Regions from separate parts of the Pantoea sp. X-Soil-ISGK-285 genome, predicted to be linked through region 1. Evidence: predicted binding sites of a transcription regulator. Region 1 holds the regulator's gene; each other region holds the start of a gene.
What was found. Region 1 encodes PhoB, which activates phosphate uptake and scavenging genes when phosphate is short. Its sites were predicted from a motif close to CTGTCATAAAACTGNCNNAT; they were not measured.

Region 1 (4,214 bases):
TGCTCTGGTTGCAGCTCCTCATCCAGCGCCAGCCGGCGGGCAAAGACCTCCTCCACCTTCAGCTCACTCAGGGTTTCGTTGTCGAGCCGCGCCAGGCTCTGTTGTCGCTGTTCACGGCTGCGGCGGAGCAACAGGACTTCGACCGGCAGCGTGGCGGTCAGGGTTTCTACCTGACGCTGCAGATCGCTGAGGTACTCCTGGGTGGTGACTTCGATGTCGAGCCAGGTCGGCTTCTCCTGCTCTGCCGTGCTGAAGGCATTTAACTGTTCTGCAATCTGCGCCAGCGATCCTTTCAGCACCTGCATCGGCTGCGCCTGTGGCACCACCAGCGGCGTGACCGATTGCAGGCCGCTGGTGGTGAGTTCCAGCAGGAAGACGCTTTTTTCTGTGCCCAGCTCGTCAAAGCTCAGCGGAATCGGTGAGCCGCTGTAGCGGATATGCTCGCTGCCCGCGACGCGCTGGGCGCGATGAATATGCCCCAGTGCGATATAGTCAGCCGCGGGAAACACGCTGGCCGGGAAGGCATCCAGCGTCCCGATATAGATGTCGCGCACCGAATCGCTCTGGCTGACGCCGACGGTGGTGAGATGGCCGGTGGCGATAATCGGCAGTGCATGGCCCAGCGCCTGGGCGGCGGTGAATCGCTGCTGATAGTGGTGGGCGATCGCTTCCAGCAGCGAGGTCTGCTTGTCGCGTCCCGACTGACCCGCCCGGCTGCGCAGGATATCGCGCGGCCGCAGATAGGGAATCGCACACAGCAGCGCGCCCGGCTCGCCCTGGCGGGTGTTGAGCAGCAGCACATCATCCTTCTCCTGCGGGGTGGCGATCACCCGGGTATTGAGACAGGCGAGCAGCTCACGCGACTCATTCAGCGTGGCAACGGAATCGTGGTTGCCCGCCAGCACAATCAGCTGACAGCCGCTGGGCTGCAGCGCCACCACAAAGCGGTTGAACATTTCGCGGGCGTAGCTGGGCGGTGTACCGGTATCAAACAGATCGCCTGCGATGATCAACGCATCCACCTGATGCTGTTCAATCTGGATCAACAGCCAGTCGAGAAATGCCTGATGTTCGGCTGCCCGACTTTTGTTGTAGAAGAACTGCCCCAGATGCCAGTCCGCAGTATGAATGATGCGCATGATGAGTCCCTGCCGTTGTGATTCGCCCGGCGATTATACTGGCTCTGCGGCCAAAGCAAAAAATTGTCGCTGCGCTGTCATAAATGATTACCAGTGAGGTTACAGGCAGGTTATGTTTTTCATAAAAGTGTCACAAATCTGACGCATAATGGCGCCGCGAATCTCAGTGACATCCGTCATAATCAGCAGGAGTAATAATGGCTAAGCGCATTTTGGTTGTGGAGGATGAAGCCCCCATCCGTGAAATGTTGTGTTTTGTTCTGGAGCAGAACGACTATCAGCCAATCGAGGCGGAAGATTATGACAGCGCCGTTGGCAAGCTGATTGAACCCTGGCCCGATCTGATTTTGCTGGACTGGATGTTACCCGGTGGCAGCGGTATTCAGTTTATCAAACATCTGAAACGCGAGGCGATGACACGCGATATCCCGGTGATGATGCTCACCGCGCGCGGCGAAGAGGAGGATCGGGTGCGCGGCCTGGAAGTGGGTGCCGATGATTACATTACCAAACCCTTTTCACCTAAAGAGCTGATGGCGAGGATCAAAGCGGTGATGCGCCGTATTTCGCCGATGGCCGTGGAAGAGGTGATTGAGATGCAGGGGCTGAGTCTGGATCCCTCCTCACATCGCGTGATGTCCGAAACCACGCCGCTGGAGATGGGTCCCACCGAATATAAGCTGCTGCACTTCTTTATGACCCACCCGGAACGCGTTTACAGCCGCGAACAGCTGCTGAACCACGTCTGGGGCACCAATGTGTATGTGGAAGATCGTACTGTCGATGTTCACATCCGCCGTTTACGTAAAGCGCTGGAAGTGTCCGGCCACGATCGCATGGTACAAACCGTTCGCGGAACAGGGTATCGTTTCTCTGCCCGCTACTAAACGGAGCCTTAACCGTGCTGGAACGCCTCTCCTGGAAGAGATTACTGACAGAACTGCTGCTGGTCTGTCTGCCCGCAGTGCTGCTGGGCCTGCTGTTCGGCGGTCTGCCCTGGTGGCTGCTGCTGAGCGTGCTGACGGTGCTGTTGTGGCATTTTCACAATCTGATGCGGCTGTCGCACTGGCTGTGGATCGACCGCACCATGACGCCACCGGCCGGGCGTGCCAGCTGGGAACCGCTGTTTTATGGTCTTTACCAGATGCAGCTCCGCAACCGGCGGCGACGGCGTGAACTGGGCAATCTGATTAAGCGTTTCCGCAGCGGTGCCGAGTCGCTGCCGGATGCGGTGATCCTGACCACCGAAGAGGGCACCATTTTCTGGTGTAACGGCCTGGCGCAGCAGCACCTGGGTCTGCGCTGGCCGGAAGATAATGGCCAGAATATCCTCAATCTGCTCCGTTATCCGGAGTTCTCGCGCTATCTTCGCCAGCGCGATTTCGACAAGCCGCTGACGCTGGTGCTGAACAACAAACTTCATATGGAGTTCCGCGTCATGCCCTACAGCGAAGGGCAGTGGCTGCTGGTGGCGCGTGATGTCACGCAGATGCATCAGCTGGAAGGGGCGCGCCGCAACTTCTTTGCCAACGTCAGCCATGAATTGCGCACACCGCTCACGGTGCTGCAGGGCTATCTGGAGATGATGAACGACTCGGTGATGAGCGAGCCTTCGCGCAGCAAAGCGCTGCACACCATGTCGGAGCAGACGCGCCGCATGGACAGCCTGGTCAAACAGCTGCTGACGCTGTCGCGCATTGAAGCCGCGCCCGCGATCGATCTGAAAGAGAAGGTCGATGTGCCGGTGATGCTGAAACTGCTGCAGCATGAGGCGGCAACGCTGAGTGGCGGCCGTCACGACATCCATTTCCATACCGATCCCCATCTGAAAGTGTTCGGCAACGATGAACAGCTGCGCAGCGCCATCTCCAATCTGGTTTACAACGCGGTAAACCACACACCGGATGGCACGCGAATTGATATCAGCTGGCTGCGCGGCAAACAGGGGGCTATCTTCCGGGTGTGCGATAACGGGCCGGGCATCGCCTCAGAACATATTCCGCGTCTTACCGAGCGTTTCTACCGGGTCGATAAAGCGCGTTCGCGTGCGACCGGCGGCAGCGGGCTGGGGCTGGCGATAGTGAAACATGCTCTGAGCCACCATAACGCCCGGCTCGATATCACCAGCGTGCCGCACAAGGAGACCTGTTTTACCTTTACGCTGCCAGCGAGGTTGATTGTCAGCAGCGTGATGCAGGAGAATGCCGTTCATTAATTGCTGCCGGATCTCCCTGATGCGCATCCTTCTTTTGTTGATCGTTACTCTGCTGCCGGGCCTGGCACTGGCCCAGCCCGGCGCGCTCTCCGGCAATCTCAGCAGCGTCGGATCGGATACGCTGGGTTATCTGATGACGCTGTGGGGCGAAGATTTCAGTCGCCAGGCGCCGGGCGTCAATGTCCAGGTTCAGGCCTCCGGCTCTTCTACTGCGCCGACCGCGCTGGCGGCAGGGGCAGCACAACTCGGTCCGATGAGCCGCCCGATGCAGGCAGATGAACGCCAGGCCTTTGAGGCGCGCTACGGTTATCCGCCGCTGGCGGTTCCGGTGGCTATGGATGCGCTGGTGGTAGTGGTGAATCAGCGCAATCCGCTGCAGCAGATAGAACCGCGTCAGCTCGATGCCATCTTCTCGATTACCCGTCTGTGTGGCGCACACAGCGTGCCGCTGCGCTGGGGCGATCTCGGCTTAACCGGCGCGCAGTGGAGCAAACGGCCGATTCAGCGCTATGGACGTAACTCCGCCTCCGGCACATGGGGTTTCTTCAAGCAGCAGGCGCTGTGTAAAGGTGATTTTCGCAGCGACGTGGCGGAGTTTCCCGGCTCGGCCGCAGTGGTGCAGGCGGTGGCCGGTAATTCACGCAGCATCGGCTACGCCAGTTTTGGCTTTCATCTCAGCGGCGTAAAAATGCTGGCGGTGATGAATGATCAGGGGCAGGCGATTACCCCGGATGCCGATGCCATCCGCAGTGGCCGTTATCCCTGGGCGCGCCCGCTCTATCTCTATGTGAATAAAGCGCCCGGCAAACCTTTGCCGCCGCTGGTGGCCGCGTTTCTGCAGCAGGTACTTTCGGCGCAGG
Region 2 (4,214 bases), 770 kb from region 1:
AGCGCTATGCGCTGGCTCACTCCATGGGCGGCGCAATCTTAACGCTGTTTCTGGCGCGTCAGCCGCAGGCGTTTCATGCGGTCGCGCTGGTGGCGCCGATGTTTGGCATTGCTTTACCGTTGCCCTCTTTTCTGGCCCATCGGATCCTGGACTGGGCGGAGAAGCGTCCGGCCATGCGCGATGGCTATGCGCTCGGCACCGGCCGCTGGCGTGCGCATCCGTTTGGCATTAACCGGCTGACGCACAGCACCGAGCGTTACCGGCGAAATCTGCGCTTTTATGCGGACGATCCGGCGATTCGCGTTGGCGGGCCAACCTACCATTGGGTACGTGAAGGCATCCATGCAGGTCGCAACATCATCAGTCAGGTCGATAAGATCACCACGCCACTGTTACTGTTACAGGCCAGCGATGATCGGGTGGTCGACAATCGTTCGCAGGACCTTTTTTGTGCCGCGATGGCGGCGGCGGGTCATCCGTGTGAGGGCAATAAGCCACGGGTGATCGACGGTGCGCGTCATGAGATCCTGTTTGAAAAGGATGAGATGCGCGCCGAAGCACTCAATGCAGTGGTCGACTTCTTTTCCTCGCACCACTGACGTTATTTATCCGACCGGTTAAGGCCGGCAGAACCAGATACCCGAGGTTTTCATGTATCACATCGTTGCATCCGATCTGGATGGCACGCTGCTTTCTCCCGAACATCGTCTGACCCCTTTTGCGCGTGAAACGCTGCAGCAGCTGGTCGCGAAAGATATTCACTTTATATTCGCCACCGGCCGTCATCATATCGATGTCGGACAGATGCGCGACAGCCTGGCGATTCCGGCCTATATGATCACCTCAAACGGCGCGCGCGTGCACAACGCAGAGGGCGAACTGGTGTTCAGTCATAATCTGGATGAGGATATCGCCAGCGATCTGTTTGGCCTGCAATATCATCACAGCGATATCCTGACCCACGTTTACCGCGACGATGAGTGGTTTGTCAGCCGCTCAAGCCCGGCTGAGCAGGACTATTTCCGCGAGTCGGTGTTCAACTATCAGGTCTATGAGCCGGGTCTGCTGCCAACCGATAATATCAGCAAGGTCTTTTTCACCTGCGAAAATCCCGAGCATCTGATCCCGTTGGAACAGGCGATTGAAGCGCGCTGGGGCGATCGGGTTAACGTCAGTTTCTCACTGCCTACCTGTCTGGAAGTGATGGCGGGCGGCGTGTCGAAAGGGCATGCGCTGGAAGCGGTCGCGAAAACGCTGGGCCATTCACTGGAAAGCTGTATCGCCTTTGGCGACGGCATGAACGATGTGGAGATGCTGAGCATGGCGGGTAAGGGCTTTATCATGCAGAACGCCCATCAGCGGTTGAAAGATACGCTGCCGGAGCTGGATGTGATCGGTTCAAATGCCGATGATGCCGTGCCGCAGACGCTGCGCACGCTCTATCTTGCTTAAGCCGTCAGCGCAAAAAAAGGGCCGGATATCCGGCCCTTTTTTTATTGCCGTCAGGCAGGGGTCTTTTTGTGTTTGTGTTCGCTGACCATGGTCAGTAACAGCAGGATAACCGCCAGCACACAGCCAGCAATCATCACCATGAAGCCGCCGTCCCAGCCGAAGTAATCGACGGTGTAACCGACAATGGCGCTGGCCGCCACCGATCCACCCAGATAGCCGAACAGGCCGGTGAAGCCCGCCGCTGTCCCCGCCGCTTTTTTCGGGGCCAGCTCCAGCGCGTGCAGACCAATCAGCATCACCGGACCGTAGATCAGGAAGCCAATCACAATCATACAGGCCATATCGACGCCAGGATTGCCCGCCGGGTTAAGCCAGTAGATCACGGTCGCGATGGTTACCAGCGTCATAAAGAACACCCCGGTCGCACCGCGATTACCGCGGAACACTTTGTCCGACATCCAGCCGCACAGCAGCGTTCCGGGGATCCCCGCATACTCATACAGGAAGTAAGCCCACGACGATTTATCCAGCGTGAAGTGTTTTACTTCTCTGAGATAGGTCGGCGACCAGTCGAGAATGCCGTAGCGCAGCAGATAAACAAACACGTTGGCCAGCGCGATGTACCACAGCAGCTTGTTCGGCAGCACATATTTCATGAAGATCTGTTTAGCCGTCAGCTCCTCTTCGTGGCTGGCATCATAGTCGGGCGGATAGTCGTTTTTGTACTCTTCAATCGGTGGCAGACCACAGGATTGCGGCGTATCACGCATCAGCGCAAAGGCCAGAATCGCAATGGCGATGGCGCCAAACGCCGGCATATAGAGTGCCGCTTTCCAGTCGTTGAACCACGCCATACCGAGCAGGAACAGCAGAGGCGGAATACCGCCGCCGACATTATGGGCGCAGTTCCAGACCGAAACGATCCTGCCGCGCTCTTTCTGCGACCACCAGTGAACCATGGTACGTCCACAAGGTGGCCAGCCCATGCCCTGGAACCAGCCGCAGATAAACAGCAGCACGAACATCACCATAATGCTGGAGGTGGCCCAGGGAACGAATCCCATGATCAGCATCACTGTCGCAGCCAGAATCAGGCCTGCCGGTAAGAAGACGCGCGGGTTTGAGCGGTCAGAGACCGATCCCATGATGAATTTTGAAAAGCCGTAGGCGATGGATATGCCGGATAAGGCAAAACCGAGATCGCCACGTGAAAAACCCTGCTCTACCAGGTAGGGCATGGCGAGTGCGAAGTTTTTTCTGACCAGATAGTAGGCGGCGTAACCAAAGAAGATCCCGATGAAAATTTGCCAGCGCAGACGACGGTAGAGCGGATCAACGTGATCCTCCGCCACCTGCGGCTGACGTGGTGCAGGTTTAAAAATGCTCAGCATCAGTGAGGCCCTCCAGGGCACATTATGGTTTTTAATTCCCAGCAGGTTGGGGCAGGAAAAGAGCAGAAGAAAATGGACGCAGAATGTTCCATTTCGCGCAAAGAATAGTGTTAGTTGCGCAACGTTACTGTGATGAATGACACATTTGTTACACTTTTATTACATTCTGGAGCGGAAGTGATCATGCGATGGATCATTTCGCGCATTTTATCTGGCTGAAAGATCTTTCTGCAGACAGTTATGTCAGGAAGCTAAAGCCCTTTTCCGATGGCTATTCTGATCGCCTGGTTTGTAATCAGATGTCAACCAGATTTCACAGCCTGATGGCAGCACATTGTTTACACTGACGGCCTGTTAATTTCGGGGTCGTCACCGTGTTTTTATTGATTATTACCACCATTCTGTGGGCCTTTTCGTTCAGTCTGATTGGCGAATACCTTGCCGGGCAGGTGGACAGTTGGTTCTCTGTACTGATGCGACTGGCGCTGGCTGCGCTGGTATTTTTACCTTTCCTGCGCTGGCGTGGTCATCGCCCTTCAACGCTGTTGCTTTACATGCTGGTCGGGATGCTGCAGCTGGGCGTGATGTATCTGCTGAGTTTCGAAGCCTATCTCTACCTTAGCGTGTCGGAATTCCTGCTGTTCACGGTGATGACGCCGCTTTATGTGACGCTGATTTACGATCTGATCAGCCGTCGTCCACTGCGCATGGGTTATATCTTCAGTGCACTGCTGGCTGTGGCAGGTGCGGCCATTATTCGCTATGACAAAGTCAGCGATCATTTCTGGTTTGGTCTGCTGTTAGTGCAACTGGCAAATATCTGCTTTGCGGCGGGAATGGTGGGCTATAAGCGTCTGCAGGAGACCCGCCCGATGCCGCAGCACACCGCCTTCTCCTGGTTCTATCTGGGTGCGGTGTTGATTGCGGTGATCGCCTGGTGCGCCTGGGGCAATCCGCAGAAGTTGCCGACCACCTCATTGCAGTGGGGCATTCTGGTCTGGCTGGGCATTGCGGCTTCCGGTCTCGGCTATTTTATGTGGAATTATGGTGCGACCCAGGTCGATGCCGGCACGCTGGGCATTATGAATAACATGCACGTTCCTGCCGGGCTGCTGGTGAATCTGGCTATCTGGCAGGAGAAACCGCACTGGCCAAGCTTTATTGCGGGCGCGCTGGTGATCCTCGCCTCGCTGTGGGTGCATAAGCGCTGGGTGGTGGGGCGCAGTGACCGATCATAAACAGGGCTGTTGCATGGGAGCGGCCTCCCGGGCTGGCGCGTCCGATCGCGAAGGAATCTCACATCCCTGTGGATCGGCCGGGCCATCCCTGGCCCGGACGCTTCGCTCTTCAGACGCGCCAGCCCTGGAGACT
Region 3 (4,214 bases), 1.7 Mb from region 1:
CTGCACAAAGGCTTCAGAGGAGTTCACGATGTGGCAGGGCACACTGCCCGGTGAGAGATCAAAGTTCTGTTGCAGGAAGGCCTGATGCATATCATCAAGATGGTCAAACGCCACCGCAGGCGCTTTCAGCAGGGCAGAGCGGGTGACGCCGTTGGGGAAGAAGCGATCGGCAAAGTCACGCGACGCCACAAACAGGTAGTCGAGCGCACCGAGCTGATCCACCAGACAACTGGGCAGCGGCTGCGGCTGAATACTCACCGCACCCACCACTTCACCACGACGCAGACGCTCCTGGGTGCGGGTTTCATCTTCGACCTGCAGATTCAGGCGTACGGGTGAATCTGCCAGCACATCCTTCAGTGCAGGCAGCAGCCAGGTCGCCAGACTGTCGGCATTGACCGCCAGCGACAGCAGCAGTGGCGTGGTGCCACTGTTCTCATCGCCCAGCCACTCCTCTTCCAGCAGTTCCACCTGGTGCAGCAATGCCAGCAGTTTCTGACCCTGTTCGGTCGGACGTGGTGGCACCGTGCGCACCAGCAGCGGCTGACCAAACAGATTCTCCAGCTGCTTGATACGCTGTGAAACCGCTGACTGGGTGATACATAATTTTTGAGCGGCACGCTCAAATCCGCGTTCGCGGATCACTGAATCCAGCGCCTGAAGCGTTCGATAATCCGGGCGTTTCATTATTCTTCTCTCTCCTTCAGGATGGATGTCACTATGCCACAAAAGTATCACCTGTGATGGCTCTCTTGTTTTTTGTGGGCTGGCTTCCAAAGCGATAAATCCACGTCGGTCAGCCGAGCATTTTCAGCAAGCCTTGTTTTATACTACGCGCACTTCGTTGTCGCACAGGTTTTAAACATACCATGACCCAGGATGAACTGAAAAAAGCCGTTGGCTGGGCTGCACTTGAGTACGTGCAGCCGGGCACCGTTGTTGGTGTGGGCACCGGATCCACCGCTGCCCACTTTATCGATGCGCTTGCCACGGTCAGGCATCAGATTGAAGGTGCCGTCTCCAGCTCGGATGCCTCAACCCAGAAGCTGAAGAGCCTGGGTATTCAGGTGTTCGACCTGAACGAGATTGACCTGCTGTCGGTGTACGTAGATGGCGCGGATGAGATCAACCCACAGATGCAGATGATCAAAGGCGGCGGCGCGGCGCTGACGCGCGAAAAGATCGTGGCCGCCGTGGCTGAAACCTTTATCTGTATCGCTGACTCTTCAAAAGAGGTCGATGTGCTGGGCCGTTTCCCGCTGCCGGTCGAGGTGATCCCGATGGCGCGCAGTTATGTGGCGCGTCAGCTGGTGAAAATGGGCGGTTTGCCTGAGTATCGTCAGAACGTGGTCACCGATAACGGCAACATTATTCTCGATGTGCATAATCTGCGCATTCTCGATCCCATTGAGCTGGAAAAAACCATCAACGCCTTGCCTGGCGTCGTTACCGTGGGCCTTTTTGCCGCGCGTGGTGCCGATATTGCACTGATTGGCGGGCCTGATGGCGTGAAAACCATCAAAAAATGATCTGTCCGGCGTCGATGCGGCGTCGGTTATTTCTGCCTGCAAATCATCTTTTCTCGCTGCGGTGAAATTTGGTGACTTATGTCACATAACCGTCATCGGCAGCGGGTTCGTTCTTTCTTCCAGTCCGACCTCCTTATTTTGTCCGGCAATGTGCTGCCGTCAGCCGCTGCCGTGCTGGCGGCCGGGCAATCGTTTGTATTGCCCGACGCGATTTTTTTGATATTTTGACAGAAGGCTGGCTTATGGTAGTCCTCATTGAATGCTGAATAGGATCGGGAAATGGCAAAGGTATCACTGGAAAAAGATAAGATTAAGTTCCTGCTGGTGGAAGGTGTCCATCAGAGCGCGCTGGAGAACCTGCGGGCTGCAGGCTATACCAACATCGAATTCCATAAGGGCGCACTGGACTCCGACGCGTTAAAAGCATCGATCCGTGATGCACACTTTATTGGTATCCGTTCCCGCTCCCAGCTCACTGAAGAGATTTTTGCGGCGGCTGAAAAGCTGGTCGCCGTTGGCTGTTTCTGTATCGGCACCAACCAGGTTGATCTGCAGGCGGCTGCCAGCCGGGGTATTCCCGTGTTCAATGCGCCGTTCTCAAATACCCGCTCGGTTGCGGAGCTGGTGATTGGTGAGATGCTGCTGATGCTGCGTGGCATCCCGGAAGCGAATGCGAAAGCACACCGTGGCATCTGGAATAAGATTGCCAAAGGCTCATTTGAAGCGCGTGGCAAAAAACTGGGTATTATCGGTTACGGCCACATCGGAATGCAGCTGGGCGTGCTGGCAGAAAGCCTGGGTATGCATGTTTTCTTCTACGACATTGAAAACAAGCTGCCGCTGGGTAATGCCACGCAGGTACGCCATCTGGCCGATCTCCTCAACATGAGCGATGTGGTCAGCCTGCACGTGCCGGAAACCGTCTCTACACAGGATATGATTGGTGCAGAGCAGCTGGCGCAGATGAAGCCTGGCGCGCTGCTGATTAACGCCTCACGCGGCACGGTGGTGGATATCCCGGCGCTGTGCGATGCGCTGGCCAGCAAGCATGTGGGTGGCGCAGCCATCGACGTCTTCCCGAGCGAGCCAGCTACCAACAGCGAGCCGTTTATCTCTCCACTGAGTGAGTTCGACAACGTGATTCTGACGCCGCACATTGGCGGCTCGACGGAAGAAGCGCAGGAGAACATCGGCATTGAAGTGGCGGGCAAGCTGGCGAAATACTCCGATAACGGCTCGACTCTCTCGGCTGTTAACTTCCCCGAAGTGTCACTGCCGATTCACGGTATCAGCGCCAGTCGTCTGCTGCATATCCATGAGAACCGCCCTGGCGTGCTGACGGCCATCAACCAGATTTTTGCCGAGCAGGGCATCAACATCGCCGCCCAGTATCTGCAAACCTCGCCGTTTATGGGCTATGTGGTGATCGACATTGATGCAGAGCCGGAAGTGGCCGAGAACGCGCTGCAACTGATGAAGGCGATTCCGGGTACCATCCGCGCCCGTCTGCTTTACTAAGCGCTACCAACCTGAACAGGCGCTTAGTCGCGTCTCTTCAGGTAGTTAATACAGGCTGTCCCGATTTGCTGTAAGACCGAGACTGCGAAGAGAACACGGTCAGATCGGAAAGATGCAAAAGCCGCCATCCATGGCATGCCCGTCCCGCGCGATTACGCACTTCATCCCTGAGGTGCGCCCGTAACCGGGCCAAGGCGTTGCGTTGTTCAAAAACGCTCCCGGCGTTTTTATCCGGGCGGCGGGACGCTTTCCTCTTCTGACCATGTTCCCTGCGCGTTAAGCTATTTCATTGCAGCCAGATGCGCCCAGGTATGGGTTTTCACTTGTCTGCAAAAGCGACTCTTCTACTCCCACTGCCAGAGTTTTGACGGCGTCATTACCGCCGGCAAAGGCACATCCCATTCTGCCACCGGCAGGCTATCGACCTGCTGACAATCGTGCGCCAGGCCCACCGGCAAAAAACCGTGCTGCCGCCAGTTCTGCAGGGTGCGATCGTAGAAGCCGCCGCCCATCCCCAGACGCTGCCCATGCTGATCAAACGCCACCAGCGGCACCATCATCAGATCCAGTTGATCAAGGGTGATCACCTGCCGGATATCCAGCGGCGGTTCAGGAATGCGCAGCTTATTTTTGAGCAATGGAGTATCGGGCGAGTAGCGCAGAAACAACAAATTACCGGGAGAGAAGGGGTGTAAAACCGGCAGACAGACCGTTTTCTTCAGATGCCAGAGGCGGGCAATCAGCGGACGGGTATTCAGTTCGCCATCCACCGACAGAAACAGGGCGATATTGCGCGCTTCAGTCACCGGGGCGTAGTTGAGCGCATGTTCAGCGAGCTGCTCAGCGGCCTGCGTTTGCTGCTCATCGGTAAGTGCCCGTCGCAGATGTCGCACATGCTGGCGAATCGCCTGACGCTGGGTCATTGAAGGTTCAGACATGGAAGGTTCAGACATGATTTCCCCGCCGGATAAGTCGCTGTTGAGCGACTATAACATGTCAGTCAGGGGAAAAAAGCAGGACTACAGGAAGAGAGATCTCCGAGATGCCGCCGTAGGCTGTAACCCTTGAACCCTTGGTTCAAGGTGAACATGCCGTCATAACCATCAGGCTTCTCGGACGAACCGAGCATGCACACAGGTTACGAGCGTCACATTCTGTTTTTTCGAA

Region 2: the regulator PhoB is predicted to act here: its motif matches at 2,989-3,008, upstream of glpT (glycerol-3-phosphate transporter).
Region 3: the regulator PhoB is predicted to act here: its motif matches at 1,608-1,627, upstream of serA (phosphoglycerate dehydrogenase).

Annotation. Positions count from the first base shown of each region.
Region 1 is NZ_AP035938.1:974,928-979,141, forward strand. It holds gene sbcD (exonuclease subunit SbcD) at 1-1,139, opposite strand, end outside; gene phoB (phosphate response regulator transcription factor PhoB) at 1,337-2,026, shown strand; gene phoR (phosphate regulon sensor histidine kinase PhoR) at 2,041-3,354, shown strand; gene AC6I8B_RS04475 (PstS family phosphate ABC transporter substrate-binding protein) at 3,374-4,214, shown strand, end outside.
Region 2 is NZ_AP035938.1:203,581-207,794, forward strand. It holds gene pldB (lysophospholipase L2) at 1-599, shown strand, start outside; gene yigL (sugar/pyridoxal phosphate phosphatase YigL) at 652-1,452, shown strand; gene glpT (glycerol-3-phosphate transporter) at 1,503-2,843, opposite strand; gene AC6I8B_RS00915 (carboxylate/amino acid/amine transporter) at 3,218-4,081, shown strand.
Region 3 is NZ_AP035938.1:3,363,243-3,367,456, reverse strand. It holds gene AC6I8B_RS15880 (LysR family transcriptional regulator ArgP) at 1-687, opposite strand, end outside; gene rpiA (ribose-5-phosphate isomerase RpiA) at 870-1,529, shown strand; gene serA (phosphoglycerate dehydrogenase) at 1,809-3,047, shown strand; gene AC6I8B_RS15865 (5-formyltetrahydrofolate cyclo-ligase) at 3,392-3,985, opposite strand; RNA gene ssrS (6S RNA) at 4,078-4,214, opposite strand, start outside.